DNA from 3 places in the Streptomyces sp. G45 genome. Region 2 is predicted to be linked to each of the others. Evidence: predicted binding sites of a transcription regulator. Region 2 holds the regulator's gene; each other region holds the start of a gene.
What was found. The regulator HrcA, encoded in region 2, represses chaperone genes, less so after heat shock. The targets are predictions, from matches to a motif close to TTNGCACTCNGNNNNNCNGAGTGCNAA.
Positions count from the first base shown of each region.

Region 1: the regulator HrcA is predicted to act here: its motif matches at 7,446-7,472, upstream of groES (co-chaperone GroES).
Region 3: the regulator HrcA is predicted to act here: its motif matches at 7,423-7,449, upstream of groL (chaperonin GroEL).

Region 1 covers NZ_JBMUZU010000001.1:3,810,204-3,820,606, reverse strand. The annotation lists gene tsaD (tRNA (adenosine(37)-N6)-threonylcarbamoyltransferase complex transferase subunit TsaD) at 1-866, shown strand, start outside; gene ACOBQU_RS15430 (hypothetical protein) at 863-1,120, shown strand; gene ACOBQU_RS15425 (hypothetical protein) at 1,145-2,224, opposite strand; gene ACOBQU_RS15420 (TetR/AcrR family transcriptional regulator) at 2,329-3,084, opposite strand; gene ACOBQU_RS15415 (MFS transporter) at 3,224-4,723, shown strand; gene ACOBQU_RS15410 (class I SAM-dependent methyltransferase) at 4,849-6,054, opposite strand; gene ACOBQU_RS15405 (polysaccharide deacetylase family protein) at 6,145-7,152, shown strand; gene groES (co-chaperone GroES) at 7,619-7,927, shown strand; gene groL (chaperonin GroEL) at 8,086-9,714, shown strand; gene ACOBQU_RS15390 (SDR family NAD(P)-dependent oxidoreductase) at 9,882-10,403, opposite strand, start outside.
Region 2 covers NZ_JBMUZU010000001.1:6,149,693-6,160,095, forward strand. The annotation lists gene ACOBQU_RS25850 (HAMP domain-containing protein) at 1-1,600, opposite strand, end outside; gene ACOBQU_RS25855 (SpoIIE family protein phosphatase) at 2,351-4,306, shown strand; partial or broken gene hemW (radical SAM family heme chaperone HemW) at 4,458-5,683, shown strand; gene ACOBQU_RS25865 (DUF3097 domain-containing protein) at 5,810-6,625, opposite strand; gene ACOBQU_RS25870 (MBL fold metallo-hydrolase) at 6,684-7,469, opposite strand; gene hrcA (heat-inducible transcriptional repressor HrcA) at 7,664-8,680, shown strand; gene dnaJ (molecular chaperone DnaJ) at 8,681-9,820, shown strand.
Region 3 covers NZ_JBMUZU010000001.1:5,031,555-5,041,957, forward strand. The annotation lists gene otsB (trehalose-phosphatase) at 1-331, shown strand, start outside; gene ACOBQU_RS21150 (alpha,alpha-trehalose-phosphate synthase (UDP-forming)) at 652-2,061, opposite strand; gene ACOBQU_RS21155 (glucosyl-3-phosphoglycerate synthase) at 2,179-3,135, opposite strand; SAM riboswitch class I at 3,335-3,489, shown strand; gene thrC (threonine synthase) at 3,483-4,823, shown strand; gene ACOBQU_RS21165 (MoaD/ThiS family protein) at 4,937-5,215, shown strand; gene ACOBQU_RS21170 (cold-shock protein) at 6,264-6,467, shown strand; gene groL (chaperonin GroEL) at 7,576-9,201, shown strand; gene ACOBQU_RS21180 (protein kinase domain-containing protein) at 9,312-10,403, opposite strand, start outside.

The sequences.
Region 1 (10,403 bases), 2.3 Mb from region 2:
TCACCGCCGGGCCCGGCCTCGCGGGCGCGCTGCTCGTGGGCGTCTCGGCCGCCAAGGCGTACGCGTACGCGCTGGGCAAGCCGCTGTACGGCGTGAACCACCTGGCCTCGCACATCTGCGTGGACCAGCTGGAGCACGGCTCGCTGCCGGAGCCGACGATGGCGCTGCTGGTGTCGGGCGGGCACTCGTCGCTGCTGCTGTCCACGGACATCACCTCCGACGTCCGTCCGCTGGGCGCGACCATCGACGACGCGGCGGGCGAGGCCTTCGACAAGATCGCCCGGGTGCTGAACCTGGGCTTCCCCGGCGGCCCGGTCATCGACCGGTACGCGCGCGAGGGCGACCCGGAGGCGATCGCGTTCCCGCGCGGGCTCACCGGGCCGCGCGACCCGGCGTACGACTTCTCCTTCTCCGGTCTGAAGACGGCCGTGGCCCGCTGGATCGAGGCCAAGCGGGCCGCGGGCGAGGACGTGCCGGTGCGGGACGTCGCCGCGTCCTTCCAGGAGGCGGTCGTGGACGTGCTGACCCGCAAGGCCGTGAAGGCCTGCAAGGACGAGGGCGTCGACCACCTGATGATCGGCGGTGGCGTGGCCGCCAACACCCGGCTGCGGGCGCTCGCCGAGGAGCGGTGCGAGCGGGCGGGCATCCGGCTGCGGGTGCCGCGGCCCAAGCTGTGCACGGACAACGGCGCGATGGTCGCCGCGCTCGGCGCGGAGATGGTGGCCCGCAACCGGCCGTCGTCGGACCTGGGGCTGTCGGCGGACTCGTCGCTGCCGGTGACCGAGCCGCACGTACCCGGCGCGCACACCCACACCCACGACCACGACCACGTGCACGAGGTCAGCAAGGACAACCTGTACTCATGAGCGTCGCGCTGATGTGGGAGGCCCGCGCCGCCGAGGGGCGCGGGCCCGAACTGCTCGACTGGGCGCGGGCGCAGGCCCTGGCGGGCGAGCCGCTGCGCCGCGAGACGTTCCGGGCGCCGCAGGACCGGGTCCTCGTCATCACCTGGTGGGACGCGGCCCCCGACGCCGCGCTGCCCGAACTGCCCGAGCCGCCGGGGGAGTTGGTGACCCGGCCGCCGCACCGGTGGCGGTTCGAGTCGCTGGGCGAGGGCTGACGCGCCGTCACCGGCCGGGGCGGGCTACTCGGTGCGCGTGCTGAGCAGCGCCAGCGCCGCGACCGCCCCCAGCAGGATCGTGGCGGCCGACGTCCACAGGGCCCAGGTGCCGACCGTCGTGTTGACGTACGGGTCGAAGCCGTCGTCGAAGCCCGGGACCAGGCCGCGCAGGTCGAGGTAGACCAGGACCAGCGCCAGCACCACCCCGGCGCCGCGCGCCGCGCGGTGCCCGCCGAGCAGCAGGGCGCCGACCGCCAGCGGCAGGACGATCACGGCCAGGTAGTAGAAGGTGTACGGGAGCGGGTGGCCGTGGGAGGCGTCGAACGCGGTCCGGAAGAATTCCCCCGCGTCGTTGTCCTGGCCGTAGCCGCCGCTCAGGCCGATGAAGTAGATCTCGTCCCGGGTGAGGGTGTAGATCAGCCAGCCCAGGCCGTTGACGCCGCACAGCAGCAGCGCGAGGCCCGCCACCACCGGGCCGGGCCGCACCGGGCGGGGGCCGCCGCCGTGCGGCGGGGCGCCGTAGGGGCCGTGTGACGGGTACGGCGGGTACGTCGGGTACGGGGCGTACGCGGGCGGCGGCGGGGCGTCGGCGGGGTGTCCCGCGGCGGCCGGGTAGGGCGGCCGGGGCGGCGCGGCCGGGTGGGCCGGGGCGCCGCCCGCCGCCTGGCGGGTGCGGGCGACGGCCGCCCACAGCAGGCAGGCCAGGACCAGGCCCGCGATCCGGAAGGTGAGCAGGGCCTTGCCGTAGCCGATCTCGGTGATCATGTCGCGGTAGCGGTCCGAGGCCATGAGCCCGATCAGCTCCCGGACGCCCAGGCCGAGCAGGACCGCGGCGAGCAGCGCGAGGGCGCCGCGCGCCGCCCGCAGCCGCCCCAGCGCGAGCGCGCCGACGACCGCGGCCGCCGCCAGGAACGCCCAGTCGTACTGGGTCTGCGCCTGGAGCGGCAGCAACTGCCGCGGGTCGTACAGGGCCTTGAAGGAGACGCGCTCGTCGGTGTCGGCGATGTCCTGGGTCTCGTACACGATCCAGCTCACGGCGGCGAGCGCGTACAACAGGACGCCCGCGCCCGCGAGTTGGAGCGTCGGCGCGTGGTGCGGTGCCACCCGTCCCGGTATGCCGTGTCCGGCCTGGACCTGGCCTGGCATGGCCATCCGTGCCCCCCGTCTCCGTCGGTGTGCCCTATGTACTGCTCATGTCACCACGCTGTCTACGGTGCGTCCGGTTGCGGTCCGGTGTCCTCGGCGCGCCGGGGGCCGGTGGCGCGGCCGAGGAGGCCGTCAACGACCGCCTCCAGCTGGCGGGTCACGTCGTAGGCGGCGGTCAGCTCCGTCCAGCGGTCGGCGAGCGCGGCCAGGTAGGGCAGTTCGGCGGCGTCGGCGTCGGTGAGCATGTCGGGGAAGTGCCGGGTGCGCGGGGGGTCCTCGGCGCGGTGGGCGAGGGCGCGGCGGAAGACCAGGCTGCCGTACACGCAGTGCCACAGGGTGCCGTAGGCGTGCACGGCCTCGGCGGGGGTCAGGCCGCAGGCGATCGCGGAGCCGACGATCTCGTCGACCATCCACAGCGCGCCCGGGTCGGTGAGCCCGCCGAGCCGCAGCACCTCGACCACCCAGGGCAGTTCGTCCAGGACGGCGTGCATGTGGACGGCGACGGCGACCATCCGGTCGCGCGGGTCCTCGGGCAGTTCGGGGCGGGGCAGGGTGGCCGCCGTGCCGGACAGGGCGAGCATCAGCAGCTCGTCCTTGTCGCGGACGTGGTGGTAGAGGGCCATGGGGGTGGCCCCGACCTCCTTGGCGACGCGCCGCATGCTCAGGGCCGCGACGCCCTCCTCCCGCAGGACGCGCCGCGCGACGTCGACGATCGCGTCCGGGTCGATGCGCCGGGGCCGCCCGACGCCGCGCTTCTTCGCCGCCGGGCGGGTGTTCCCGCTGCCGCCCGGCCGTTCCGCTTCTGCTTCCGCTGCCACGCCCCCATTGTCCCGTCCGCGCTCCGGCCGCCCCTGGCGGAGGGGCGGGGCGGGCCGCCGGGCGCGGGGGCGGTCGTGGGGGACGGTCGCGGGGACAGCTCCCGATGGATTTCTATACGCGTATAGTAATCTGCGGAGCATGACGAACTCACCCCCACGGCACCGCTCCCCGCGGCACGGCTCCCCGCCGCCTGGCTCCCCTTCGCACGACGCCCCGCCGCATGGCGCCCTGCTGCTGCCCGTCCTGCTCACCGTGCAGTTCCTCGTCTCCCTCGACATGTCCGTCGTCAACATCGCCCTGCCGGACATGGGCACCGACCTGGGCTTCGCGCCCGAGTCGCTGACCTGGGTCGTCAACGCCTACGCGCTCGCGTTCGGCGGGCTGCTGATGCTCGGCGGGCGCCTCGCCGACCTGATGGGGCGCCGCCGCACGCTGGTCGTCGGCTTCGTGGTCTTCGGCGTCGCGAGCCTCGCGGGCGGGCTCGCGCAGAGCCCGGGGCAGCTCGTCGCGGCCCGCGCGGTGCAGGGCGCCGGGGCGGCCGCGCTCGCGCCCGTGGCGCTCGCCCTGATCACCGTCCACTACCCGGCGGGGCCCGCCCGGGCCAGGGCGCTCGGCCTGTGGGGCGCGTCGGGCGCGCTCGGCGGCGCCGTCGGGATCATGGCGGGCGGGCTGCTCACCGACTGGGTGGGCTGGCGCTCGGTGATGCTGGTCAACGTGCCGGTGGTGCTGGCCGCGCTCGCCGCCACCCGGCCCGGCGTCCCCGCCGACCACCGGACGACGGGCGCCCCCCGCCTGGACGTCGCCGGGGCGCTCCTGGTCACCGCGGGCACCTCGGCCCTCGTCCTCGGCCTGGTGCGCACCGAGTCCCACGGCTGGGCCTCGGCGAGCACCCTCGCCACCCTCGCGGCGGCGGCCGTGCTCCTCGCCGCCTTCTGCGCCGTCGAGATACGCGGGGCGCGGCGCGCGCGGCAGCCGCTGCTGCGGCTCGGACTGCTGGCCCACCGCCCGGTGGCGTCCGCGAACGTGTTCGCGCTGCTGATGTCCTCGGGCCAGTTCGCCGCGTTCTACTTCACCTCGCTCTACCTCCAGCAGGTCCTGGCGTACGCGCCCACGCGCGCCGGGGCCGCCTTCCTGCCGTTCTGCGCGGGCGTCGTCGCGGGCACCGCGGTCGCCACCCGCGCGGTCGGCCGGGTCGGCGAGCGGGCGCTGCTGGTGGCGGGCGGGCTGCTCGGCGCGGCCGGGTTCGCCTGGTTCGCGGCGACCGTCGAGGCGGGCGGCACCTTCGTCGGCTCGATCCTCGGGCCCTCGCTGGTGGCGAGCGTCGGCATCGGCCTGTGCTTCGTGCCGCTGGGGGCGGCGGCCACGTCCGGGGTCGCCCCGGAGGAGACCGGCATGGCGTCGGGCCTGCTCAACAGCTCGCGGCAGCTGGGCGGTTCGATCGGGCTCGCGGTCCTGGTGACGGTCGCGGCCAGCGCCACGGGCCCGGGGCGCGGGGTGGCGGCCCTCGCGGACGGGTACGCGGCCGCGTTCGCGGTGGCGTCGGGGCTGCTGGTGGCGGCGGCGCTGGCGACGGCGGTGCTGCACGGCGGCCGCCGGGCCCTCGCGGGGGCGCCCCGGACCCGCCCCTCCCCGAACTAGGGGCCAGCCCCTAGAACCCCGACAAGCATCGGCCTGGCGGCCTCGTCCTCAAACGCCGGACGGGCTGAATCTGTCGCGCTGCGCGCTCGCCCTCAAACGCCGGGCGGGCTGAAACCGTCCGGCGCTCAGCGGACGGGGTGGGCCAGGAGCATCGTGGGGGCGCCCGCCACGCGGGTGAGGATGACCGTGGCGGACCCGGGCCCCCGGGGCTTCACCTTGCGGCGGAGTTCCTCCGGCTCCACCGCCGACCCCCGCTTCTTCACCGTCAGGACGCCGACCTCCCGCTCCCGCAGCAATGCCTTCAACTTCTTCACGTTGAAGGGGAGTTCATCCGTGACCTCGTACGCGGTGGCGTACGGCGTGGGGACGGCGGCGTCGGACGTGACGTACGCGATGGTCTCGTCGATGAGCCCGCCCTCGACCCGCGCGGCCACCTCCGCCACCAGATGGGCCCGGATGACGGCCCCGTCCGGCTCGTACAGATAGCGTCCGACCGGCCGGACCGGAGGGTCGGGAAGCATGGCGGCGCGCGGGGCGCACACCGTGGCGCCCGAGGGGAGCAGCGTCGCCCGGTGCGCGCCGGGCGCGTCCCCGCCGAACCACAGCACCGCCTCCTTCACGTCCCCGCCGTCGGAGATCCACTCGGCCTCGGCCTCGTCGGGGACGGCCTCGTGCGGGATGCCGGGTGCGATCTTCAGGGCGGCGCGGGGGGCCTCGCGGGCGGCGGCCACGGCCCAGGACAGCGGCGGCGAGTACGCCTCGGGGTCGAAGATCCGGCCGCGCCCGCCGCGCCGGGCGGGGTCCACGAAGACGGCGTCGTACCCGGCGGTGTCCACCTCCGTCACATCCGCCTCGCGCACCTCGATGAGGTCGTCCAGGCCGAGGGCTGCGGCGTTGGCGCGCGCGACGGCGCAGGTCAGCGGGTCATGGTCGACGGCGAGCACGGCGATTCCGGCGCGCGCGAGGGCGATCGCGTCACCGCCGACGCCGCAGCACAGGTCGGCGACCCGGCGCACGCCGAGGTCCGTGAAGCGCCGCGCCCGGTACGTCGCCACGGACGTGCGCGTGGACTGCTCGACGCCGTGCGGCGTGAAGAACATCCGCGCGGCGTCCGCCACGCCGAACTTCGCCACCGCCCGCTGCCGCAGCCGCGCCTGCGCGAGCGCCGCCGAGACCAGGTCGGCGGGGTGCTCGCGGCGCAGCCGGGTCGCGACCGCCAGCTCGTCGGCCGGTGCGACGTCGCGGACGGCGTCGAGCAGGGCGGCGCCCTCGGCGGTGAGGAGCGCGGCGAAGGCGGTCACGGAGGGCTGCGGATCGTGCGGAGCGTTCACCGGCCCATTGTGGGCCAGTCGGAGGAAGGTGCGCGTCCGGCGGCGGTGTCGGCCCCGTACCAGGCCCGTGAGCTGCGAAGATCCGGCGCCATGCGACTAGTAGGACAAAAGGCACAATCAGCCGCACGAGGGATCGCGGAGCGGGCCGGGGCGCGGACCGCGCGGCGGGGCGCGCGAGGGACCGCGAGGCGCGGGCGGCGCACGCTCCTCGCGGGCGCCGCGCTCCTCGCCACCGCCGTGGCCTCCGGCTGCGCGTCGGAGAGCGGAGGCGGAGGCGGTGGCGGCGGGGACGAGGGCGCCCCCGCCGCGCACGGCCAGCAGCCCCGGCTCGCCCCGCCCGCCCAGGCCCTGCGCGAGTACGCCCGGGACCTGCGGGCCAGCCACGCCGCCCGGGCCGCCGCCGCGAAGCGCTGGGGCCTGGCGAAGGTGCCCCTGACGCCCCCCGCGCCGCCCGCCGTCAAGCCGCCCCTGACCACCCGCGAGGGCTTCGAGGTCCAGGGCCAGGCGGAGCTGCCGCCGGTGTTCACCACCGTCCCCACCAAGGACCGGGTGGTCTTCCTGACCGTCGACGACGGCGCCGAGAAGGACCCGGCGTTCCTGCGCATGATGACCGAGCTGAAGATCCCGTACACCGCGTTCCTCAGCGACTACCTCGTCAAGGAGGACTACGGGTACTTCAAGCGGATGCAGGGCCGGGGCGTCGTACTGAACAACCACACCCTCAACCACCGCTTCCTGCCCGGGCTCTCGTACGAGGCGCAGCGGCGCGAGATCTGCGGCATGCAGGACGTCATCGAGCGCCGCTACGGCAAGCGGCCCGAGCTGTTCCGGCCGCCGTACGGCAACTACAACCGCGACACCCTGCGCGCCGCCAAGTCCTGCGGGGTCCGGGCGGTGCCGCTGTGGGCGGCGGAGGCGTTCGCCGACCATATGGAGTGGCGCGAGTGGGACCGCGACCTGCACCCCGGCGACATCGTCCTCACGCACTTCCGGGGCCGCGGCGACTGGAAGGGAACGATGCCGGACATGATCCGCACGTTCCTGAAGACGGCCACCGACAGGGGGTACGCCGTGGCCCGCCTGGAGGACTACCTGTGAGGCGGTACGCGGGCGCGGCGCTCCTGGCGGTGCTCCTGACGGGCTGTGCCCCGTCGGTTGACCCGATCGAGCGGCTCGGGCGGAAGGCGGCCGAGAAGATCTCACCCGGGCCGACCCGGCCCAGTTGCGGGCCGCCGTCCCGCGCGGCGAGCGGGGCCTTGGACGCCGGACCGCCCCGCGCCGGGGCCCCCGGCGCGCCCGGCGCGGAACCCACCCCCGACGAGGAACGTTGCCCACGACAGGGCGCCCGCACGGCGCCGGGCACCGGAACCCGCTGAGCCGACGGCGGTCGATTGGCACTCCGCTTGACCGAGTGCTAACCGCCGTCCTAGTCTCGCACCTGGCACTCCCGCATGGAGAGTGCCAGAAGCGACGGGCAGGTCCGGCACCCGCGACGACGGATCGACCTGGTCGCCACCTCTAGATCAGTTAACCCCGCGAGATCTCCGAAGGGGGAGGTCGGATCGTGACGACCGCCAGCTCCAAGGTTGCCATCAAGCCGCTCGAGGACCGCATCGTGGTCCAGCCGCTGGACGCCGAGCAGACCACGGCCTCTGGCCTGGTCATCCCGGACACCGCGAAGGAGAAGCCCCAGGAGGGCGCCGTCCTCGCCGTGGGCCCGGGCCGTTTCGAGAACGGCGAGCGCCTGCCGCTCGACGTGAAGGTCGGCGACGTCGTGCTCTACAGCAAGTACGGCGGCACCGAGGTGAAGTACAACGGCGACGAGTACCTGGTGCTCTCCGCCCGCGACGTGCTCGCGATCATCGAGAAGTGATCGAGCGCTAGTCGCCCCTGCTTCATCCAGCAGATTTGCTTCGCGCCGCGCCCCTGGTCACCCCGCTGATTGCCGGGCGGCGAGGGGCGCGGTCCGTTGCCGCATCCTTCCCGGGGTTCCCCGGACCCATGAGTTTCCGAGAGGGCTGAATCGCTGCCATGGCGAAGATCCTGAAGTTCGACGAGGACGCCCGTCGCGCCCTTGAGCGCGGCGTCAACAAGCTGGCCGACACGGTCAAGGTGACGATCGGCCCCAAGGGCCGCAACGTCGTCATCGACAAGAAGTTCGGCGCCCCCACCATCACCAACGACGGCGTCACCATCGCCCGCGAGGTCGAGGTCGAGGACCCGTACGAGAACCTCGGCGCCCAGCTGGTGAAGGAGGTGGCGACCAAGACCAACGACATCGCTGGTGACGGCACCACCACCGCCACCGTGCTCGCCCAGGCCCTGGTCAAGGAGGGTCTGCGCAACGTCGCCGCGGGTGCCTCCCCGGCCGCCCTGAAGAAGGGCATCGACGCCGCGGTCAAGGCCGTCTCCGACGAGCTGCTCGCCACCGCGCGCCCGATCGACGACAAGTCCGACATCGCCGCCGTGGCCGGGCTCTCCGCCCAGGACACCCAGGTCGGCGAGCTGATCGCCGAGGCGATGGACAAGGTCGGCAAGGACGGTGTCATCACCGTCGAGGAGTCCAACACCTTCGGCCTTGAGCTGGACTTCACCGAGGGCATGGCCTTCGACAAGGGCTACCTGTCGCCGTACTTCGTGACGGACCAGGAGCGCATGGAGGCCGTCCTGGAGGACCCGTACATCCTCATCCACCAGGGCAAGATCTCCTCCATCCAGGATCTGCTGCCGCTGCTTGAGAAGGTCATCCAGGCCGGTTCCTCGAAGCCGCTGCTGATCATCGCCGAGGACGTCGAGGGCGAGGCCCTCTCCACCCTCGTCGTGAACAAGATCCGCGGCACGTTCAACGCCGTCGCGGTGAAGGCCCCCGGCTTCGGCGACCGCCGCAAGGCGATGCTCGGCGACATGGCCACGCTCACCGGCGGCACCGTCGTCGCCGAGGAGGTCGGCCTCAAGCTCGACCAGGTCGGCCTGGACGTGCTCGGCACCGCCCGCCGCGTGACGATCACCAAGGACGACACCACGATCGTCGACGGCGGCGGCAACGCGGCCGACGTCGAGGGCCGCGTCGCCCAGATCAAGGCCGAGATCGAGGCCACGGACTCCGACTGGGACCGCGAGAAGCTCCAGGAGCGCCTCGCGAAGCTGGCCGGTGGCGTGTGCGTCATCCGCGTCGGCGCCGCCACCGAGGTGGAGCTGAAGGAGAAGAAGCACCGTCTGGAGGACGCCATCTCCGCGACCCGCGCCGCGGTCGAGGAGGGCATCGTCTCCGGTGGTGGCTCCGCGCTCGTCCACGCCGTCAAGGTCCTGGAGGGCAACCTCGACAAGACCGGCGACGAGGCCACTGGTGTCGCCGTCGTGCGCAACGCCGCCGTCGAGCCGCTGCGCTGGATCGCCGAGAACGCGGGCCTCGAGGGCTACGTCATCACCTCGAAGGTGGCGGAGCTGGACAAGGGCTTCGGCTTCAACGCCGCGACCGGCGAGTATGTCGACCTGGTCAAGGCCGGTGTCATCGACCCGGTGAAGGTCACGCGCTCCGCCCTGGAGAACGCCGCGTCCATCGCCTCCCTGCTGCTCACGACCGAGACCCTGGTCGTCGAGAAGCCCGCGGAGGAGGAGGCCGAGGCGGGTCACGGCCATGGGCATGGCCACGCTCACTGAGGCCTGACCAGAGGCCCGGCACCCCTTGCGGTGCCGGGCCTCAGGTTTTTCGGCTTCTCGTCTGCCGGGTTGGGGTGCGTTGCCGGGTGCGGGTCGGGGTCCGTCCTCGCGCCCACGCGGCGGAGCCGCACATGAACACAGCCCCGCGCCCCTTCGGGGCGCGCCCGCTACCGCGCGCCGTACTTCGGGCCGTACTTGCGGCCCGTGCGGGAGGAGACTCCGCCGAGGAGTGACTGCGGCGTCAGCTTCATCACGCCCATGATCGCCTTGTAGCGGGGGTCCGGCACCGAGAGGGTCTTGCCGCGCGACAGGTCCGCCAGGGCCGTCGCGACCACGCGGTCCGCGTCCAGCCACATCCACTTGGGGATGTTGTCCGTGCCCATCCCGGCCCGCTGGTGGAACTCCGTCCGTACGAAGCCGGGGCACAGCGCCATCAGCCGCACCCCCGAGCCCGCCAGGTCCTTCGCCGCGCCCTGCGTGAACTGCACCACCCACGCCTTGGACGCCCCGTACGTGCCGCGCGGCACGAACGCCGCGACCGACGCCACGTTCACCACGCCACCGCGGCCGCGCTCCCGCATCGGCTCCGCCGCCGCCGAGGTCAGCCGGAGCACCGCCTCGCAGTGCACCTTCAGCATGGCCAGCTCGTCGGCCATCGGGACGTCCAGGTAGCTGCCCTTGTGGCCGAA
Region 2 (10,403 bases):
CCTTCCATACGCCGCTGACCCCGAGGACCTGGGCGCGTCCGCCGAGGCGGCCGTCGGTGCCGACCTCGCGGGCCACCCGCGTCACCTCGTCGGCGAACGCCCGCAGCTGCTCCACCATCGTGTTGACGGTGTCCTTCAGCTCCAGGATCTCCCCGCGCGCCGTCACCGTGATCATCTTCGACAGGTCGCCGTTGGCGACGGCGGTGGTGACCTGCGCGATGTTGCGGACCTGGGAGGTGAGGTTGGACGCCATGAAGTTGACGTTGTCGGTCAGTTCCTTCCATACGCCGCTGACGCCGCGCACCTGCGCCTGACCGCCCAGGTTGCCCTCGGTGCCGACCTCGCGGGCCACGCGCGTGACCTCGTCGGCGAACGCGGACAGCTGGTCGACCATCGTGTTGATCGTCGACTTCAGCTCCAGGATTTCGCCCTTCGCCTCCACGGTGATCTTCTTCGACAGGTCGCCCTGCGCGACGGCCGTGGAGACGAGGGCGATGTTGCGGACCTGCGAGGTCAGGTTGTCCGCCATGAAGTTGACGTTGTCGGTGAGGTCCTTCCATACGCCGCTGACGCCGCGTACGTGGGCGCGCCCGCCCAGGTTGCCTTCGGTGCCGACCTCGCGGGCGACGCGGGTGACCTCGTCGGCGAACGCGGACAGCTGGTCGACCATCGTGTTGACGGTGTCCTTCAGCTCCAGGATCTCCCCGCGGGCGTCCACGGTGATCTTCTGGCTCAGGTCGCCGTTGGCGACGGCCGTCGTGACCTGTGCGATGTTGCGGACCTGGGAGGTGAGGTTGGACGCCATGAAGTTGACGTTGTCGGTGAGGTCCTTCCATACGCCGCTGACGCCGCGCGCCTGCGCCCGCCCGCCGAGCCGTCCCTCCGTGCCGACCTCGCGGGCGACTCGCGTGACCTCGGCGGCGAACGCGGACAGCTGCTCGACCATCGTGTTCACGGTGAGCTTCAGTTCGAGGAGTTCACCGGTGGCCTCGACGGTGACGGTGCGGGTCAGGTCGCCCTGCGCGACGGCCGTCGTGACCAGGGCGATGTCCCGGACCTGCGCGGTGAGCCGGGAGGCCATCGTGTTCACGGCCTCCGTCACGTCCCGCCAACTCCCCGACAGGCCGCGCACCTTGGCGCGGCCGCCGAGACGGCCCTCGGTGCCGACCTCGCGGGCGACCCGGGTGACCTCGCCCGTGAACAGGGACAGCTGGTCGACCATCGTGTTCACGGCCCGGCCCAGGCGCCGCAGGTCGCCGCGCAGCTCCCGGGACCCGTCGTGCAGGTCCACGCGCTGGGTGAGGTCGCCGCCCGCGACCGCGTTCAGGACGCGGGTGGCGTTGGTGGCGGGCGCGACCAGCGAGTCGAGCAGGGAGTTCACCTCGGCGACCCGCGTGGTCCAGCTGCCCTGCCCGGGGCTCGCCGTGAACCGCTCGTCGAGCCGCCCGTGGCGCACCATCTCCCTGCGTACGCGGATGAGTTCGCCGTCGAAGTGGACGGAGCGGTCGACCAGTTCGTTGAAGACCGTGATCAGCTCGGCGGTGATGCCGGAGCCGGTCAGCGGGGCCTTGGTGAAGTTGCCGTCGCGGGCGGCGCGCATGGCGGCGAGCAGCACGCGCAGCTCGGCCTCGGAGTCGGCGGCGCCGTTGCCGCCGGGGGTGCCCGGGGGCGCCGGGAAGGCGGCGGTGCCCGGGGGAGCGGCCGCGGTGCGGGGCGGCTGGGGCGCCGGGCCGGGGGGCTGCGCGGACGTCCGCCCGGGGGCCTCCTCGGGTGCGCGCCCGGTCGCGGGCGGCGGGAGCTTCACGTGGGCGGTGCCGGAGGTGCGGCGGGTGGCGGCGGCGGTGCGGGGCGGGGGTGCCAGGGGGAGCGGGGGTGCCGCTGGCTGTGGAGGCGCCGCAGGGCTCGGAGGCGTCGCAGGGTCCGGAGGCGTCGCAGGGTCCGGAGGCGCCGCAGGGTCCGGAGGTGCCGGGCGGGCGTCAACTCCCCCGGTGGGAGGGCGGGTTGGCGGTGGCTGCGGGGCGGCCTCGGCGGCCGGTGCCACAGGGGGCGCCGGGGCCGCCGGTGCCGCTGGGGGTGGCGGTGCCGCCGGTGGCGAGTTCCGGCCAGGGGGCGCCGCGGAGGCGGGCCGCCGGAGCGGGCCACGGTCTTCGGGGCACGCCGGAGCGGGGACCGGCGCAGGTCCCGCCGTGTCGGAGGATGCCGGAATCTGACCGTGTCCTGGCGCAGGGATAGCACTGTTCTCACTCATCGTGGCCCACTTCAGTGACTCGGTGCTTATGGGCACAGTCAGTCTGTCACTCTGTCTGTGTCGCCTGAGGCGTATTCGTCCGAACTGCTCAGGAGCCGCACCGTGGGGGCCATTGCGATGCAACGGGAGACCGCTTTTCGTGCCGCGGGCGGACCCGCGGGCCGCCCCGGCCCCCTCGCGGCGGTGCGCACCTCACTGCCCGGAAACCCGCTTGCGCCCGCCGCCGCGCGCCGGTTCGTGCGCGCCGCGCTCACCGACTGGGCGGAACTCGGGGTGCTGGCCGCCGGGCGCGGCGAGCGGTTCGCGGACGACGCGGCGCTGCTCGTCAGCGAGTTGGTGACCAACGCGGTGGTGCACGCGGGCACCGCCGTCGACGTGCTGTGCCGCCTCGACGACCCCTACTGGCCCGCCGACGCCCGGCCAGGGGAGTGCCTGGACGCGCTGGTCCTCGAGGTGTCCGACCACCACCCGGCGCGCGCCCTGCGCGGCGAGCCGCGGCCGCCGCAGCCCGGCACCCCCGAGTACGGCCGCGGCCTCCAGCTCGTCGCCGCCCTCTCCGAGTCCTGGGGCATCACCTACCGCAAGGGCACCAAGACGGTCTGGGCCCGCCTCGCCCCCCTCACCCACAGCGACGGCGACCCCGAGCCCGCGACCGCCCCGCACGAGACCCCGGCGTACGCGGCTAAGAGCGCTCCCCGCGGGCCGCGCGCCGCCGACCTCCTCGCGCCCGCGCCCCGCCGTCCCGCGTACGACACGGAGTGGATCAACCGAGGCGCCCTCACCTTCCTCGCCGAGGCCTCCGACCTGCTCGCCGGGCAGTTCGACGAGAACCTCGTCGCCGCCCTCGCCGGACAGCTCCTCGTGCCGCGGCTCGCCGACTGGTGCGCGGTGTGGCTCAACGACGAGGCCGAGGACGCGGGCCGCGCCCCCGGCAGCGGCACGCCCGGCACCCGCCTCGCCCGCGTCTGGCACCTCAGCGAACAGCGCATAGAAGAGCTGCGCCGCCTCTTGGAGAAGGAGCCGCCGACGGTCGCCGACGCCGTGGGCACCGGCGCCGTCCCGGTGCCGTGGCCCGGCGAGGCCGTCGGCGGTGACGCGTCCGGCTCCGCCCTCGCCTACCGGCTGGTCGCGGGCGGCCGCCAGCTCGGCACGCTCGTCATCGGGCGGGCCGGGCTGCTCCGCTTCCCCGACGAGGTCACCGGGCTCGTCGAGGACTTCAGCCGCCGGGTCGCGCTCGCCATCGGCGCCGCCCGCCGCTACCAGCGCCAGGCCACCATCAGCCAGGTCCTCCAGCGGGGGCTGCTGCCGAGCGCCGTCGCGGAGATCCCCGGCGTGCGGAGCGGCATCGTCTACGAGCCGCGCGAGCAGGGCGGGCCCGGCGGCGACTTCTACGACGTGTTCCCCGCGGGCCGGGGCCGCTGGTGCTTCGCCCTCGGCGACGTCCAGGGCAAGGGCCCCGAGGCGGCCGTCGTCATCGGCCTCGCCCGGCCCTGGCTGCGGCTCCTCGCCCGCGAGGGCTACCAGGTCGCCGAGGTCCTCGACCGCCTCAACCAGCTCCTCCTCGACGACGCCACGGAGGCCGCCGACGCCGCCGCCGCGGTGATGGCCGTCGCGGGCGGCCAGGGCGTGCCGCCCGACGGCGCCACCTCCCGGTTCCTGTCCCTGCTGTACGGGGAGCTGGTCCCGTACGAGGGCGGGGTGCGCTGCACCGTGGCGTGCGCCGGGCACCCGCTGCCGCTGCTGCTGAGCGCCGACGGGCAGGTGCGGGCCGCGGCGGCGCCGCAGGTGCTGCTCGGCGTCGTCGACGACGAGACGTACACCAGCCACACCTTCGACCTGCTGCCCGGCGACACGCTGCTGTGCGTCACCGACGGGGTGACCGAGCGGCGCGCGGGCCTGCGGCTCTTCGACGACGGGGACGGGCTGGCCAGGGTCCTCGCGGACTGCGCCGGGCTCGACGCGGGGCTCGTCGCCGAGCGGATCCGGCGTGAGGTCCACGCCTTCTCCCACCGCCCGCCCGACGACGACCTGGCGGTCCTGGTCCTCCGCGCGCAGTAAGGGTTTCAGCCCGTCCGGCGTTTGAGGACGAGGCCGAAGGCCGATCTTCGGGGGTGCCAGGGGGCGGAGCCCCATGGTTTCGGGAAGGGGTGGGTCTGGGGCGCCCCCCGCGAGGGCACCGGTCGCGGTGGCGTGCGGGACAATGGAAGGCATGCCTTCCGCTCTGCCCGATGGAGAACCCGTGCCCCAGGACGGGACCCTCCCCCGTCCGCCCTCGGCGGCACCACCCCCCTCGGGTTCTACCTCCACGTCCCGTACTGCGCCACCCGCTGCGGCTACTGCGACTTCAACACCTACACCGCCACCGAACTGCGCGGCACCGGCGGCGTCCTCGCCTCCCGCGACAACTACGCCGAGACCCTCACCGAAGAGGTCCGCCTCGCCCGCAAGGTCCTCGGCGACGACCCGCGCCCCGTCCGCACGGTCTTCGTCGGCGGCGGCACCCCCACGCTGCTGGCCGCCGCCGACCTCGTACGGATGCTCGCGGCGATCCGCGACGAGTTCGGCCTCGCCGACGACGCGGAGATCACCACCGAGGCGAACCCGGAGTCCGTCGACCCGGCCTACCTCGCCGCGCTGCGCGAGGGCGGCTTCAACCGGATCTCCTTCGGCATGCAGAGCGCCCGGCAGCACGTCCTGAAGATCCTCGACCGCACCCACACCCCCGGCCGCCCCGAGGCCTGCGTCGCCGAGGCCCGCGCGGCGGGCTTCGACCACGTCAACCTCGACCTGATCTACGGCACCCCCGGCGAGAGCGACGACGACTGGCGGGCCTCCCTCGACGCGGCGATCGGCGCCGGGCCCGACCACGTGTCCGCGTACGCGCTGATCGTCGAGGAGGGCACCCAGCTCGCCCGCCGCATCCGGCGCGGCGAGGTCCCCATGACGGACGACGACGTGCACGCCGACCGCTATCTGATCGCCGAGGAGCGGCTGTCCGCCGCCGGGTACTCCTGGTACGAGGTGTCCAACTGGGCCACCACCGACGCGGGCCGGTGCCTGCACAACGAGCTGTACTGGCGGGGCGCCGACTGGTGGGGCGCGGGACCCGGGGCGCACAGCCACGTGGGGGGCGTGCGGTGGTGGAACGTGAAGCACCCCGGCGCGTACGCCGCCGCCCTCGCGCAGGGGCGGTCGCCCGGTGCCGGGCGCGAGGTCCTGTCGGACGAGGACCGGCGGGTCGAGCGGATCCTCCTTGAGCTGCGGCTGCGGGAGGGGTGCCCGTTGGCCCTCCTGAAGGAGCAGGGCCTCGCCGCGTCCCGGCGCGCGCTGGCGGACGGGCTGCTCGAAGAGGGGCCGTACGAGGAGGGGCGGGCGGTGCTCACCCTGCGGGGGCGGCTGCTCGCGGACGCGGTGGTGCGGGACTTGGTGGACTGAGGGGCAACCCCCGCAGCTGCGGGGACCGTGCTCTGCTCGGCCGTGTGGACGAGCTGATCGACGGACCACCTCCGCGTGGGCGGAGAGCAGTCCACCAGTCCCGACACGTCAACGACTTGGCAGGCTTCAGGGCACGGTCACGTGGTCGATGAGACGCTCGACACATCCCAGCAGCGTCGGCTCCAGGGCCTTGTAGCTGCGCACCGAACCCAGGATCCGCTGCCACGCCGCGCCCGTGTTCTCCGGCCAGCCAAGGGCCCGGCACACCCCCGTCTTCCAGTCCTGGCCGTGCGGCACGCGGGGCCAGGACGGGATGCCCAGGGAGGACGGCTTCACGGCCTCCCAGATGTCGATGTACGGGTGGCCGACCACCAGCGCGTGCTCGCTGCTGACCGCCGCCGCGATGCGGGACTCCTTGGAGCCGGGCACCAGGTGGTCCACGAGGACGCCGAGGCGGGCGTCGGGCCCGGGGGCGAAGTCCGCGACGATGCCGGGCAGGTCGTCGACGCCCTCCAGGTACTCGACGACGACGCCCTCGACGCGCAGGTCGTCGCCCCACACCTTCTCGACCAGCTCCGCGTCATGGCGCCCCTCGACGTAGATGCGCCCGGCGCGCGCCACCCGCGCCCGCGCCCCCGGCACCGCGATCGACCCGGACGCCGTGCGCGCGGGCCTAGAGGGCGCCGCGGCCCGCGGGCGCACCAGGGTCACCACCTTGCCGTCCAGGAGGAAGCCGCGCGGCACCATGGGGAACACGCGGTGCTTGCCGAAGCGGTCCTCCAGGGTGACCGTGAGCCCCTCGGCGGTCTTCTCCCAGCGGATCACCGCGCCGCAGAAGCCCGTGCCGACCTCCTCCACGACCAGGTCCACCTCGACGGGCACTTCGGGAACGGGGGCCGACTTCTTCCACGGCGGCGTCAGGTCCGGGTTGTAGCTGCGCATTGGGCAGACGTTATGACATCGCGTCACCCGCCGCGCGCCGGGCGGGCCCGTACGGCGCTCACGTCACCCCGAACCGGCGCGCCAGCGCGTCCCGTTGGGCCCGTACGAACGCCGCGTCGACGACCGCCCCGTGCCCCGGCACGTACAGCGCGTCCTCGCCGCCCAGGTCGAGCAGCCGGTCCAGGGCGGCGGGCCACCGCCCCGGCACCGCGTCGGGCCCGGCCTGCGGCTCGCCGGACTCCTCCACCAGGTCGCCGCAGAAGACGACCTCCGGGTCCGTGCCGCCGCCGGACACCAGGACCGCCAGGTCGTGGCCGGTGTGCCCGGGACCCACGTTCGCGAGCAGCACCCGCGGGCCGTCGTCGCCGTCGCCGCCGAGGTCAAGCGTCCACTCGCCGCTGACCAGGTGCCGCGGCCGCACGAGCACGTCGGCGGCCTCCGCGGCGGCGGCCGGGTCGAGCCCGTGCGCGACGGCGTCCGCGCGCAGCGCCTCGGCGCCCGCGGCGAACACCGTGTCGACGCCGACGGCCGCGTACACCTCGGCGCCCGCGAACGCCGCCGCCCCGAGCACATGGTCGAAGTGCGGATGCGTCAGCGCGAGATGGGTCACACGGCGGACCGCGCCCTGGGGGCCGAGGCCGCCGAGCAGTCCGCACGCCTCGGTCCGCAGCCGCGCCCCCTCCCGCAGGCTGGCCCCGGCCTCGACCATCAGGGCGGCCCCGGCGCCGACGACCAGCCCGGCCGTGCAGTCCCACACGGGCAGCCGCAGCCGCCCCACGCGCGCGGTGAGCCGCTCCCAGCCCGCCGCCTCCCAGGCCGGCCCGGCCGCCATGGTGTCCGTCATACGGCGACCCTACGGCGGTGCCCGGGCACGGGCCCGGCAGGACGAGGGGGGTCGGCCCTTGCCGGGCGTACACCCACCGGCCGTACACTGACCCGATGAAGGTTGGCACTCGTACGCGGTGAGTGCCAGGGTGAGGGGCCGCCGCGGGGTGCGTGGGGGCTCAGGGCGAGGGACGCAAGCTGGAGGTGTGCGCGATGCTCAGTGAACGCAGGCTCGAAGTGCTGCGCGCCATCGTCCACGACTACGTCGGCACGCAGGAGCCCGTCGGGTCCAAGGCGCTCACCGAGCGCCACCGCCTCGGCGTCTCCCCGGCCACGGTCCGCAACGACATGGCCGCCCTGGAGGAGGAGGGGTTCATCGCCCAGCCGCACACCAGCGCGGGGCGCATCCCCACCGACAAGGGCTACCGCCTGTTCGTGGACAAGCTCGCGGGCGTCAAGCCGATGACCGCGCCGGAGCGCCGCGCGATCCAGAACTTCCTGGACGGCGCCGTCGACCTGGACGACGTCGTGGGCCGCACGGTGCGGCTGCTGGCGCAGCTCACCCGGCAGGTCGCGGTGGTGCAGTACCCGTCCCTGACGCGGTCGACGGTGCGCCACGTGGAGCTGCTCTCGCTGGCTCCGGCCCGCCTGATGCTCGTACTGATCACGGACACGGGCCGGGTGGAGCAGCGCATGATCGACTGCCCGGCGCCGTTCGGCGAGACGTCGCTCGCGGACCTGCGGGCCCGGTTGAACAGCCGGGTGGCGGGCCGCCGCTTCACGGACGTGCCGCAGCTCGTGCAGGACCTGGCCGAGTCCTTCGACATGGAGGACCGGGCCACGGTGGCCACGGTCCTGTCCACCCTCCTCGAAACGCTCGTGGAGGAGAACGAGGAGCGGATGATGATCGGCGGCACCGCCAATCTCACCCGCTTCGGACATGACTTCCCTCTCACGATCCGGCCCGTCCTCGAAGCCCTGGAGGAGCAGGTCGTCCTCCTCAAGTTGCTTGGTGAGGCTACGGATTCGGGCATGACCGTGAAGATCGGCCACGAGAACGCCCACGAGGGGCTCAGCTCCACGTCCGTGGTCTCCGTCGGCTACGGTTCGGGAGGCGAGGCAGTGGCCAAGCTAGGCGTGGTCGGACCGACCCGCATGGACTATCCGGGAACGATGGGAGCAGTACGCGCAGTGGCACGTTACGTCGGACAGATCCTGGCGGAGTCGTAAGTGGCCACGGACTACTACGCCGTGCTCGGCGTGCGCCGCGACGCGTCCCAGGACGACATCAAGAAGGCCTTCCGGCGGCTCGCTCGCGAGCTGCACCCGGACGTCAACCCCGATCCGAAGACGCAGGAGCGCTTCAAGGAGATCAACGCCGCGTACGAGGTGCTGTCGGACCCGCAGAAGAAGCAGGTCTACGACCTCGGCGGCGACCCGCTGTCCCAGTCGGGCGGCGCCGGTGGCCCCGGCGGCTTCGGCGCGGGCGGCTTCGGCAACTTCTCCGACATCATGGACGCGTTCTTCGGTACGGCGTCGCAGCGCGGGCCCCGCTCGCGCACCCGGCGCGGCCAGGACGCCATGATCCGCCTGGAGGTCGACCTCGAAGAGGCCGCCTTCGGCACCACCAAGGACATCCAGGTCGACACGGCCGTCGTCTGCACGACGTGTTCCGGCGAGGGCGCCGCGCCCGGCACGTCCGCGCAGACCTGTGACATGTGCCGCGGCCGCGGCGAGGTCTCGCAGGTCACCCGGTCCTTCCTCGGCCAGGTCATGACCTCCCGGCCCTGCCCGCAGTGCCAGGGCTTCGGCACGGTCGTGCCCACGCCCTGCCCCGAGTGCGCGGGCGACGGCCGGGTCCGCTCCCGGCGCACCCTCACCGTCAAGATCCCCGCGGGCGTCGACAACGGCACGCGGATCCAGCTCGCGGGCGAGGGCGAGGTCGGCCCCGGCGGCGGCCCCGCCGGTGACCTGTACGTGGAGATCCACGAAACCCCGCACCCCGTCTTCCAGCGCCGCGGCGACGACCTGCACTGCACGGTCACGCTGCCGATGACAGCGGCCGCGCTCGGCACGAAGGTGCCCCTGGAGACGCTCGACGGCATGGAGGAGGTCGACATCCGCCCCGGCACCCAGTCCGGGCAGTCGATCCCGCTGCACGGCCGGGGCGTCACGCATCTGCGGGGCGGCGGGCGCGGTGACCTCATCGTGCACGTCGAGGTCCTCACGCCCACGAAGCTCGACCCCGAGCAGGAGCGGCTCCTGCGGGAGCTGGCCAAGGCCCGCGGCGAGGAGCGCCCCACGGGGCAGTTCCAGCCGGGGCAGCAGGGGCTGTTCTCGCGGCTCAAGGACGCCTTCAACGGGCGTTGACCAGACGGGGGCGCCTTGACCTGGCGGGGCGCCTTTGCCGGGAGGGGTGCCCTGAACGGCTGGGGGCACCCCTGACGCTTCCGTCCCGCCGCTACCGCGGCGGCTTCTTCCCGCCCGCCCTCCCTATGCGCTTCCGCGACGGCGGTTGGCACCCGGCGTGGCCGGGCCACCGCTGCCGCTTCCGTCCCGCCGCTACCGCGGCGGCTTCTTCCCGCCCGCCCACCCCACGCGCTTCCGCATCTGCCGACGGTGCCGAGCCCGTACCCCCGGACGCCCCGGCAGTCGCCGACGGCGCTCAGCCCCCGCGAGGGGCGTCCACCCCGCGCGAGGCGGTCACGGGTGGGCGGGTGGGAGATGTCCCGCCGCGGTAGCGGCGGAGAACCCGCGGGCGCCGATGGCGGCGAACCCCCGCGAGGGGCGTCCGCCTGGTGCGTGGCGGTCACGGGCGGGCGGGTGGGAAGGAAGGCGACCCGCGGGCGCCGACGGTGGGGAACCCCCGCGTGACGGCAACGGGCGGGCGGGCGGGAAGGACGCGCCCCGCAGGGGCCGACGGCGGTGGGCCACCGCGTGGGGCGCCCGCGGG
Region 3 (10,403 bases), 1.1 Mb from region 2:
CGGGGAGCTGGCCGCGCGCCACGGGCTCATCGTCGAGCCGGGGCGCCTCGTGCTTGAGCTGCGGCCGCCCGGCGTGGACAAGGGGGTGGCGCTCGTGGAGTACGTACGGGAGGTGGGCGCCGCGTCCGTCCTCTACGCGGGGGACGACCTGGGCGACCTGCCCGCGTTCGCGGCGGTCGACAAGCTGCGGGCGGACGAGGGGGTCCCTGGGCTGCTGGTGTGCAGCGGCAGCGAGGAGGTACCGGAACTCGCGGGGCGCGCCGACCTGACCCTCCCGGGCCCCCCAGCAGTGGTGACCCTCCTCACCGCCCTGTCCCAAACCCTCCCCTGACCCCACCGCCGCCCCTGCGGGTTCGTGACCGGGTGCCTCTCCCACCCGCCCGCCCGTGACGCCCCGGCTGCGCGAGGCGGGCGCTCCTGGCGGGGGTTGCCCGCCGTCGGCGTCTGCGCCCGGGTGGGGCCCGCCACCCGCAGCCGCCAACGGCGGGCGACCCCCACGAGGGGCGTCCACCCCACGCAGCTGGGGGGTAACGGGCGGGCGGGTGGGTGAAGCAACCACGCACGGGCCCGCGGGCGCCGATGGTGGGCGACCCCCGCGAGGGGCGGTCGCCTCCGCAGTCGGGGGGTGACGGGTGGGCGGGTGGGCGGGGGTCAGGTGTCGGCAGGCGCGGAGGCCGACAGCGCGGCCAGCTGGTCGGCGAACCAGCGGCCCGGCGGCAGCGCAGTACCCGCGGCGGCCAACCGCTTCGTGCGTTCCGCCCGCTCCTCCACCGGCATGGCGAGCGCCGAGCGCAACGCCGCCGCCGTCCCCGCCACGTCGTAGGGGTTCACCCCCAGCGCGTCCTCGCCCAGCTCCTCGTACGCCCCGGCCTCCCGGGACAGGACCAGCGCGCACCCCTCGTCGGAGACGACCGGCACCTCCTTGGCGACGAGGTTCATGCCGTCCCGGATGGGGTTCACCAGCGCCACGTCGGCGAGACGGTACGCCGCGAGGGACCGCGCGAAGTCGTCCTCGACATGGAGGACGACCGGCGTCCAGCCCTCCGTACCGAAGGCGGAGTTGATCTCCGCGGCGACCCGTGAGACCTCCGCGGTGTAGTCGCGGTACACCGCGAGGTCCTGCCGCGAGGGGTAGGCGAACGCCACGTGCACCACGCGCTCGCGCCACTCGGGGTGCTCGGCGAGCAGCAGCCGGTAGGCGTGCAGGCCGCGCACGATGTTCTTGGACAGCTCGGTCCGGTCGACGCGGACGATGACCTTCCGTCCCTCGCCCACGCGCTCGCGCAGCGCCACGAGCCGCTCCTCGACGTCGTCGCGCCGCGACCGCTCGCGCAGGAAGTCCGCGTCGGCCCCGAGGCCGTGCACGCCGATCCGGGTGCCGGAGGTGCCGCCCAGGTAGCGCACACAGGTCTCCGTGAAGGCGTCGGCCCACCGCCCGGTGAGGAAGCCCAGCCGGTCGGCGCCGAGCATGCCGCGCAGGAGCTGCTCGGCGACGTCGTCGGGCAGCATCCGGAAGTAGTCGACCGGCGCCCACGGGGTGTGCGAGAAGTGCCCGATCCTGAGGTCGGGCCGCAGCTCGCGCAGCAGGCCGGGCACGAGCGCCAGGTGGTAGTCCTGGACGAGGACGGCGGCCCCGTCGGCCGCGCCGTCGGCGAGGGCCCGCGCGAAGGCCTCGTTGTACGCCTCGTACGCGGCCCACTGGGTCCGGAACTCCGGCCCGAAGGACGGTTCCAGCGGCGTCTGGTACAGCATGTGGTGCACGAACCACAGGACCGAGTTCGCGACGCCGTTGTACGCCGCCGCGTGCGTCGCCGGGTCGATGTCCAGCATCCGGACACCGGGCTCGACGGCCCCGCGCCGCACCGCCTCCCGGTCGCCGTCGCCGAGCGCCGCGCACACCCACAGGGAGTCCGCGCGCTGACCGATGGAGCTGAGCCCGGACACGAGCCCGCCCCCGCCGCGCTTGGCGGTCAGCGCGCCGTCCTCTCCGACGGCGTACGAAACGGGGCCGCGGTTGGACGCGACCAGGACCTGGGCGGCATCGACGTGTGCGGAGACCATGAAAACGAACCTAGCCGGTCCCGCGAGCCCGTAAACGCGCCCCCGCGACCGGCGCCGTCATCCGGACACACGCGCCCCGCGCCTTCCCTGGCCCCGCACCCCCTCAGACCCCGCCTCTCAGGCGGCGCGCCGCGCCACGTACTCCGCGACCTCCGCCATCGGCGGCCGCTCCTCGGTGTCCACCGCGTACGTCCGCGGCTCGAACCCCGACGCGCCCCGCACGAACTGCGTCAGCTCCGGCCGCACGAGGTGCCCGCGGGCGAGCCGCAGCTGCGCCGTGCGGTAGATCGCGGCGGCCATCCGCCCGAGCGCCTGCCCGTCCTGGTGCCGGTGCCGGCGCACGCCCACGTCGACCTGCGCCAGCGCGTCCAGGCCGACCGTGTGCAGCGCGTCCACGAGCAGCCCCAGCTCCACGCCGTACCCCACGGGGAACGGCAGCCGCTCCAGCAGGGACCGCCGGGCCGCGTACTCGCCGCCCAACGGCTGGACGAAACCCGCCAGTCGGGGCCAGTGCAGGTTCAGCAGCGGGCGCGCCACCAGCTCGGTCACCCGGCCGCCCTGACCTGCGCCCACGCCGTCCGCGAGGGTCAGCGGACGGTCGTACATCGCCTTCACGAACTGCACGTCCGGGTCCGTGAGCAGCGGGCCCACGATGCCGGTCACGAAGTCCGCCGAGAACTCCCGCAGGTCCGCGTCGACGAACGCCACCACGTCCCCGCTGGTCACCAGGAGTGACCGCCACAGCACCTCGCCCTTGCCGGGCACCGCCGGGAGGCGCGGCAGCACGTCGTCGCGGCGCACCACCCGGGCGCCCGCCGCGCGCGCCACCTCCGCCGTGCGGTCCCGCGAGCCGGAGTCCAGCACCACCAGCTCGTCGACCAGCGGCACCCGCTCGACCAGCTCGCGCCGGATCTCCGCGACGATCTCGCCGACGGTCTCCTCCTCGTCGAGCGCGGGCAGCACGACGCTCACCGTGGTGCCGGACGCGCGTTTGGCGGCGCCGAGCTGGGACAGCGGGCGGTCGGCCACGGACCAGGAACGCCTGCTCAGCCAGCGCTCGACCTCTTCCAGCACGCGGGCTCCTCCCTCGGGTGGCGGTGTGTGATCCATCTCGCGGTTCGGACGACTATCTCAACTGTCCTGGGCTTCGGTTACAGTCTTGAACAACGCCGGTGTCCGTCGCATGTCGGGGGTCACCGCCGTTCACCAGCGCACCAAGCGGCGCGTCAAGCACCGCGACAACCGCATCGACAACCGCATAACAACCACATACCGCTCATCCAGAGGGGCAGAGGGATACGGCCCGTTGAAGCCCCGGCAACCCTCCAGTCGGTTCTCGTACGACGCCATCGGCGCACCGCGAGGCTCCCGGCTAGGGAAGGTGCCAATTCCGTCTCGCGGCGAGATGCGTCGCGAGGAAGATGAGGAGAAAGGGCCTCGCCTCCATGGCTGTGCAGACCGTCGACACCCCGTCCGGCACCTCTTCCGCCACCCCCGCCGACACCGCGGTCGACCTCGGTCCCGCGTCCGGGCTCTCCTGTCGCGAGTGCGGCACGCTCTTCCCGCTCGGCCCGATCTTCGCCTGCGCCGAGTGCTTCGGCCCGCTCGAAGTCGCGTACGACCTGCCGCTCGGCGACCCGGAGGCACTCCGTACGAAGATCGAGTCCGGCCCGGCGAACATCTGGCGGTACGCCCCGCTGCTGCCCGTCCCCGCCGACGTCGCCGACAAGCCCAACCTCAACCCGGGCTGGACCAAGCTCGTCAAGGCCGACAACCTGGGCCGCGAACTCGGCGTCGAGCCGGGCAAGTTGTTCGTCAAGGACGACTCCGGCAACCCCACGCACTCCTTCAAGGACCGCGTCGTCGCCCAGGCGCTCGAAGCGGCGCGCGCCTTCGGCTTCACCACCCTCTCGTGCTCGTCCACCGGGAACCTCGCGGGCGCGGTCGGCGCCGCGGCGGCCCGCGCGGGCTTCCGCTCCTGCGTGTTCATCCCGCACGACCTGGAGCAGGGCAAGGTCGTCATGGCCGCGGTGTACGGCGGCGACCTCGTCGGCATCGAGGGCACCTACGACGACGTGAACCGCTTCTGCTCCGAGCTGATCGGCGACCCGCTCGGCGAGGGCTGGGGCTTCGTCAACGTCAACCTGCGGCCGTACTACGGCGAGGGCTCCAAGACCCTCGCGTACGAGATCTGCGAGCAGCTCGGCTGGCGCCTGCCCGACCAGCTGGTGGTCCCCATCGCCTCCGGATCGCAGCTCACGAAGATCGACAAGGGTCTGAAGGAGCTGATCAAGCTCGGCCTGGTCGAGGACAAGCCGTACAAGATCTTCGGGGCGCAGGCGGAGGGCTGCTCGCCGGTGTCGGCGGCCTTCAAGGCCGGGCACGACGTGGTCCGCCCGCAGAAGCCGAACACCATCGCCAAGTCCCTCGCCATCGGCAACCCGGCGGACGGCCCGTACGTCCTGGACATCGCCCGGCGCACCGGCGGCGCCGTCGAGGACGTCACCGACGAGCAGATCGTCGACGCCATCAAGCTGCTCGCCCGCACCGAGGGGATCTTCGCCGAGACCGCGGGCGGCGTGACCGTCGGGGTCACGCGCAAGCTCATCGAGGAGGGACTCCTCGACCCCTCCCTCACCACCGTCGTCCTCAACACCGGCGACGGCCTGAAGACCCTGGACGCGGTCGCCGAGACCTCCCAGGCCACCGCCACCATCCGCCCGAGCCTGGACGCGTTCCGCGACGCGGGCCTGGCCCGCTGAGCCCGCCGAGCCGTCACGCCGCCGAGCCCGCCGGGCCGCCCGCCCGCTGGGCCGTCAAGCCCGCCTGGCCCGCTGAGCCCGCCGACACACGCACCGAAGAGGCTGGAGTCCCCATGAGCGTCAACGTCCGCATCCCCACCATCCTGCGCACCTACACCGGCGGACAGGCCGAGGTCCCCGCCGAGGGCGCGACCCTCGCCGAGGTCATCGCCGACCTGGAGAAGAACCACACCGGCATCGCCGCGCGCGTCCTGGACGACCAGGGCAAGCTGCGCCGCTTCGTGAACGTGTACGTCAACGACGACGACGTCCGCTTCGAGCAGGGCCTGGAGACGGCCACGCCGGACGGCGCGGGCGTCTCCATCATCCCGGCGGTCGCGGGCGGCTGCTGAGCCGCGGTCGCGCGGCGGGGGGCGACCGCCGGTCGCGGTGGCCGCGGGGTCTTGGTGGCCGCCGGGGCGTGGTGGCTGCGGGGGCGTGGTGACCGTGGGGTCGCGGTGGCCGTGGGACTTTGCGGTGCCGGGGCGTGGTGGCCGCCGGGGTGGCGGGTGCCGGGTCGCGGTGACCACCGGGTTGCGGTGGCCGTGGGGTCGCGGTGGCTGTGGGTCTTTGCGGTGCCGGGGCGTGGTGGCCGCCGGGGTGGCGGGTGCCGGGTCGCGGTGACCACCGGGTTGCGGTGGCCGTGGGGTCGCGGTGGCTGTGGGTCTTTGCGGTGCCGGGGCGTGGTGGCCGCCGGGGTGGCGGGTGCCGGGTCGCGGTGACCACCGGGTTGCGGTGGCCGTGGGGTTGCGGTGGCTGCGGGGCCTTTGCGGTGCCGGGGCGCGATGGTCGCCGGGGCGTGGTGGGTGCCGGGGTGTGTACGGCTTCCCGGGCCCTGGCCCCGGCTCTCGGCCCTTCCGGGCCCCTCTGGCAGCTTCCTGCCCTGCCTGCTTGCCCGCCCGCCGTGTCCCGCCTCCCGCCTCCCGCCGTCTCCCGTCGTCTCCCATCGACTTCCTGTCAACTGCGGGTCGTTACACCGTGCGTGACACCGATTGCCCCCTCCGCGAGAGAAGCGGAGGGGGCAATTCTGCATGGTTGAGCGCGGTACAGTTGGGAAAGGAGCTTCGTCTTTGACGCCGGACCGTCCCGGCGCGGGGCGAACGTGTGGACGAACTCGGCCTCGGGCCGACAAGAAGTAGCCAAAGTGTCCTGCCTATTCGCGTCGTTCGCGGCATTTGCCGGGCCCGACTTGCCCTGAACTCCGGTGAATTCTCCGGTTATTGGCGATCGGCGGTGCCCAGAATTCTCGTCCGATTGACCTGTTGCAGACGGCAGTTGGACAGATACATTCAGCCGCGGTCGACGCGTTCCGGCGCACACCCCCAACCCATGGGGGGTGAGGTCTGACCCGGGTCCGCGAAGTGCGGTCCTGCGCAAGGGCCAGTAATAGGGGAGTTAGGCATGGCTCAGGGCACCGTCAAGTGGTTCAACGCGGAGAAGGGATACGGCTTCATCGCGGTCGACGGTGGTGCGGATGTTTTCGTCCACTACAGCGCGATCCAGATGGACGGCTACCGCACCCTGGAAGAAGGTCAGCGGGTCGAGTTCGAGATCTCGCAGGGCCAGAAGGGTCCCCAGGCGGACATGGTCAAGGTCACCGTCTGAGCGGTTTGGCGCGATCGGCCACCGACGCGTAGGCCCGCACCCCACCAGGGGGTGCGGGCCTTCCCTTTCCCCGAGGGCCACCGTCCCCGGCGGCTGCCGTCTTCGCCTCCGGCGGCTGCCCTTCCCTGCCCGTGACCGCCCCTCGCTGGCGCTGGCCACCGTCGGCGCCTGCCGCCCCGCGTCTCGTCTCCTTTCCCACCCGCCCACCCGTTTCCGCCCTCGTGGGATGTGACCGCTTCCCGCTGGGGCTGGTCGCCGTCGGCGTCTGCCGGTCCGTGGGGCGTTTGCTTTCCCACCCGCCCGCCCGTTTCCGCCCTCGCGGATGTGGCCGCTCCTCGCTGGGGCTGGCCGCCGTCGGCGTCTGCTGGTCCGTGGGGCGTTTGCTTTCCCACCCGCCCGCCCGTTTCCGCCCTCGCGGATGTGGCCGCTCCTCGCTGGGGCTGGCCGCCGTCGGCGTCTGCTGGTCCGTGGGGCGTTTGCTTTCCCACCCGCCCGCCCGTGACCGCCCTCGCGGATGTGGCCGCTCCCCGCTGGCGCTGGGCGCCGTTGGCGTCTGCGGCTGTGTGGGGTGTGCGGGTGCGGGTGGTCGCAGACGCCGACGGTGGGCAGCCCCCGCGAGGGACGTCCACCCCCAAGACGACGGTCACGGGTGGGCGGGTGGGAGAGGGTGCCCCGCGGAGCGGCAGGCGCCGATGGCGCTCAGCCCCGGCGGGGGGCGTTCGCCCGTGAGCTGGCGGTCATGGGCGGGCGGGTGGGAGAGGACGCCCCCACGGACCGGCAGACGCCGACGGCGCTCAGCCCCGGCGGGGGGCGGTCACGTCCCGCGAGGGCGGTCACGGGCGGGCGGGTGGGAAAGGGGTGCGCAACGGCGGTGGCGGGCCCCGAGGGCGGGGGTGGACGGACCGCCTTGGGGGGCGACCTTGCACTCGCGGGGGGCGAGTGCTAATCATTGGCGTTAGCACTCTACGAGTGAGAGTGACAGAACTTGGATCGGGCCGGTGAGGCCCGCAGACCGGGTGGGGCAAGGAACCACAAGGCCTGCGGACCGTCCGTCGCGGGCACCAGTGCGGTCCGGATTTTCCACCCCTGTCCGGGAGGACCACTTCACATGGCCAAGATCATCGCGTTCGACGAGGAGGCACGGCGCGGCCTCGAGCGCGGCATGAACCAGCTCGCCGACGCCGTCAAGGTGACCCTGGGCCCCAAGGGTCGCAACGTCGTCCTCGAGAAGAAGTGGGGCGCCCCCACGATCACCAACGATGGTGTGTCCATCGCCAAGGAGATCGAGCTCGAGGACCCGTACGAGAAGATCGGCGCCGAGCTGGTCAAGGAGGTCGCGAAGAAGACGGACGACGTCGCCGGTGACGGCACGACGACCGCGACCGTCCTGGCCCAGGCGCTGGTCCGCGAGGGCCTGCGCAACGTGGCCGCGGGTGCCAACCCGATGGCCCTGAAGCGCGGTATCGAGAAGGCCGTCGAGGCCGTCTCGGGCGCCCTGCTCGACCAGGCCAAGGAGGTCGAGACCAAGGAGCAGATCGCCTCCACGGCCTCCATCTCCGCCGCCGACACCCAGATCGGCGAGCTGATCGCCGAGGCCATGGACAAGGTCGGCAAGGAAGGCGTCATCACCGTCGAGGAGTCGCAGACCTTCGGTCTTGAGCTGGAGCTCACCGAGGGCATGCGCTTCGACAAGGGCTACATCTCGGCGTACTTCGCGACCGACATGGAGCGCATGGAGGCGGCGCTCGAGGACCCGTACATCCTCATCGTCAACTCCAAGATCTCCAACGTGAAGGACCTCCTTCCGCTCCTGGAGAAGGTCATGCAGTCGGGCAAGCCGCTGCTGATCATCGCCGAGGACGTCGAGGGCGAGGCCCTGTCCACGCTGGTCGTCAACAAGATCCGTGGCACGTTCAAGTCCGTCGCCGTCAAGGCCCCGGGCTTCGGCGACCGCCGCAAGGCCATGCTCGGCGACATCGCCATCCTCACGGGCGGCACGGTCATCTCCGAGGAGGTCGGCCTCAAGCTGGAGAACGCCGGTCTGGACCTGCTGGGCCGCGCCCGCAAGGTCGTCATCACCAAGGACGAGACCACGATCGTCGACGGTGCCGGTGACAGCGAGTCCGTCCAGGGCCGCGTGAACCAGATCCGCGCCGAGATCGAGAACAGCGACTCGGACTACGACCGCGAGAAGCTCCAGGAGCGCCTGGCGAAGCTCGCGGGCGGCGTGGCCGTCATCAAGGCCGGTGCCGCCACCGAGGTGGAGCTGAAGGAGCGCAAGCACCGCATCGAGGACGCCGTGCGCAACGCCAAGGCGGCCGTCGAGGAGGGCATCGTCGCCGGTGGTGGCGTGGCCCTGCTGCAGGCCTCCTCGGTCTTCGAGAAGCTGGAGCTGGAGGGCGACGAGGCCACCGGTGCCGCCGCCGTCAAGCTGGCGCTCGAGGCCCCGCTGAAGCAGATCTCCGTGAACGCGGGCCTTGAGGGCGGCGTCATCGTGGAGAAGGTCCGCAACCTCACCCCGGGCCACGGCCTGAACGCCGCCACCGGTGAGTACGTGGACATGATCGGCGAGGGCATCATCGACCCGGCGAAGGTGACGCGCTCCGCGCTGCAGAACGCCGCGTCGATCGCCGCGCTGTTCCTCACCACCGAGGCCGTCATCGCCGACAAGCCGGAGAAGGCCGCCCCGGCGGGCGCTCCGGGCGGCATGCCCGGCGGTGACATGGACTTCTGATCCGGTCCGGTTCTCCCGGTCCGGTTCGGGCTCGTCCTTTCCGAGGGCGGCACTCCTTGCTTCCGGCAAGGGGTGCCGCCCTCGGGCGTTCCCGCACGCCGTACGAGGCGTCAGCACAGGCTCCGGTACGGCGCGTCCGGCACGTACGTGCGCCACTCCGCGCGCGTGATGTCCCGCCCCGCCTTGGCGCACACGGCGGCGGCCAGCCGCTGGGGCGTCAGGTCGAGGGACGGTGTCCGGTCGCCGGTGAGGGCGCGCAGCACGCCGTCGGCGTCGAAGGCGAGGCCGTCGATGTCGCGGCCCATGAGTTCGAGGGGTTCGCCGAGGGCGAGGCGGGCATCGAGGTCCCACAGCTGCACGCTGTCCTCGTCGGCGACGGCCGCGAGGAGGCTCCCGTCGGGCGAGATGGCGGGCCGGTACAGGGTGGCGCCGCCCCGGGAGGCGCCCCGGACGGTGCTGCTGGGCATCCGCGCCCGGCGTTCGGTGACCTCGCCGTCCCACAGCTCCACCCAGCCGGTCTCCTTGATGACGGCGAGGTGGCGGCCGTCGGGGGAGAAGGCCAGGTCGACGATGTTCTCCGAGCCGAGGTCGACGCGGCGGACCCGGCCGGTGGCGAGGTCGAGGACGTCGCCCCGGGTGGTGACGTGGTGGCGGCTGTCCTGGCTGAACTGGCCGTAGCCGTCGATCCCCTTGTACGTGTGCACGCGCTGGCGCGTCCGCAGGTCCCAGACGTCCAGGGAGCCGCCGCCGGGGGTGGGGACGCCCCCGTAGTCGTAGGCGTACGCGAGGTGGCGGCCGTCGGGTGACAGGACGATGTTCGCCACCAGGCGGCCCTCGGGGACGGGGGCGCGGAACAGCTCCTTGTGGGCGCGGGTGTCCCAGACGCTGACGGAGAGGTTCAGCTTGCCGGGGCGCGGACGGTAGTCGGTGAAGGCGAGGACGCGGCCGTCGCCGGACAGGGTGCTGTAGATGCGGGTCACGGCCTGTCCGGGGCCCGGCCCCTGGGGGATGGGGGCGCCGGACTCCTTGCCGGTGCGCAGGTCGACGAGGTGCTGCACGGGCCGGTCGCGCCCGCCCGTGCGGTACAGGCCCACGCGCCCGTCGGCGGACACCCCCGCACCCGTGACGCCCTTGCCGCGTGCGCCGCCGCTGAGGACGGTGCGCAGGTCGAGGCGGTGGACCTGGTGGGGGACGTCGGTGAC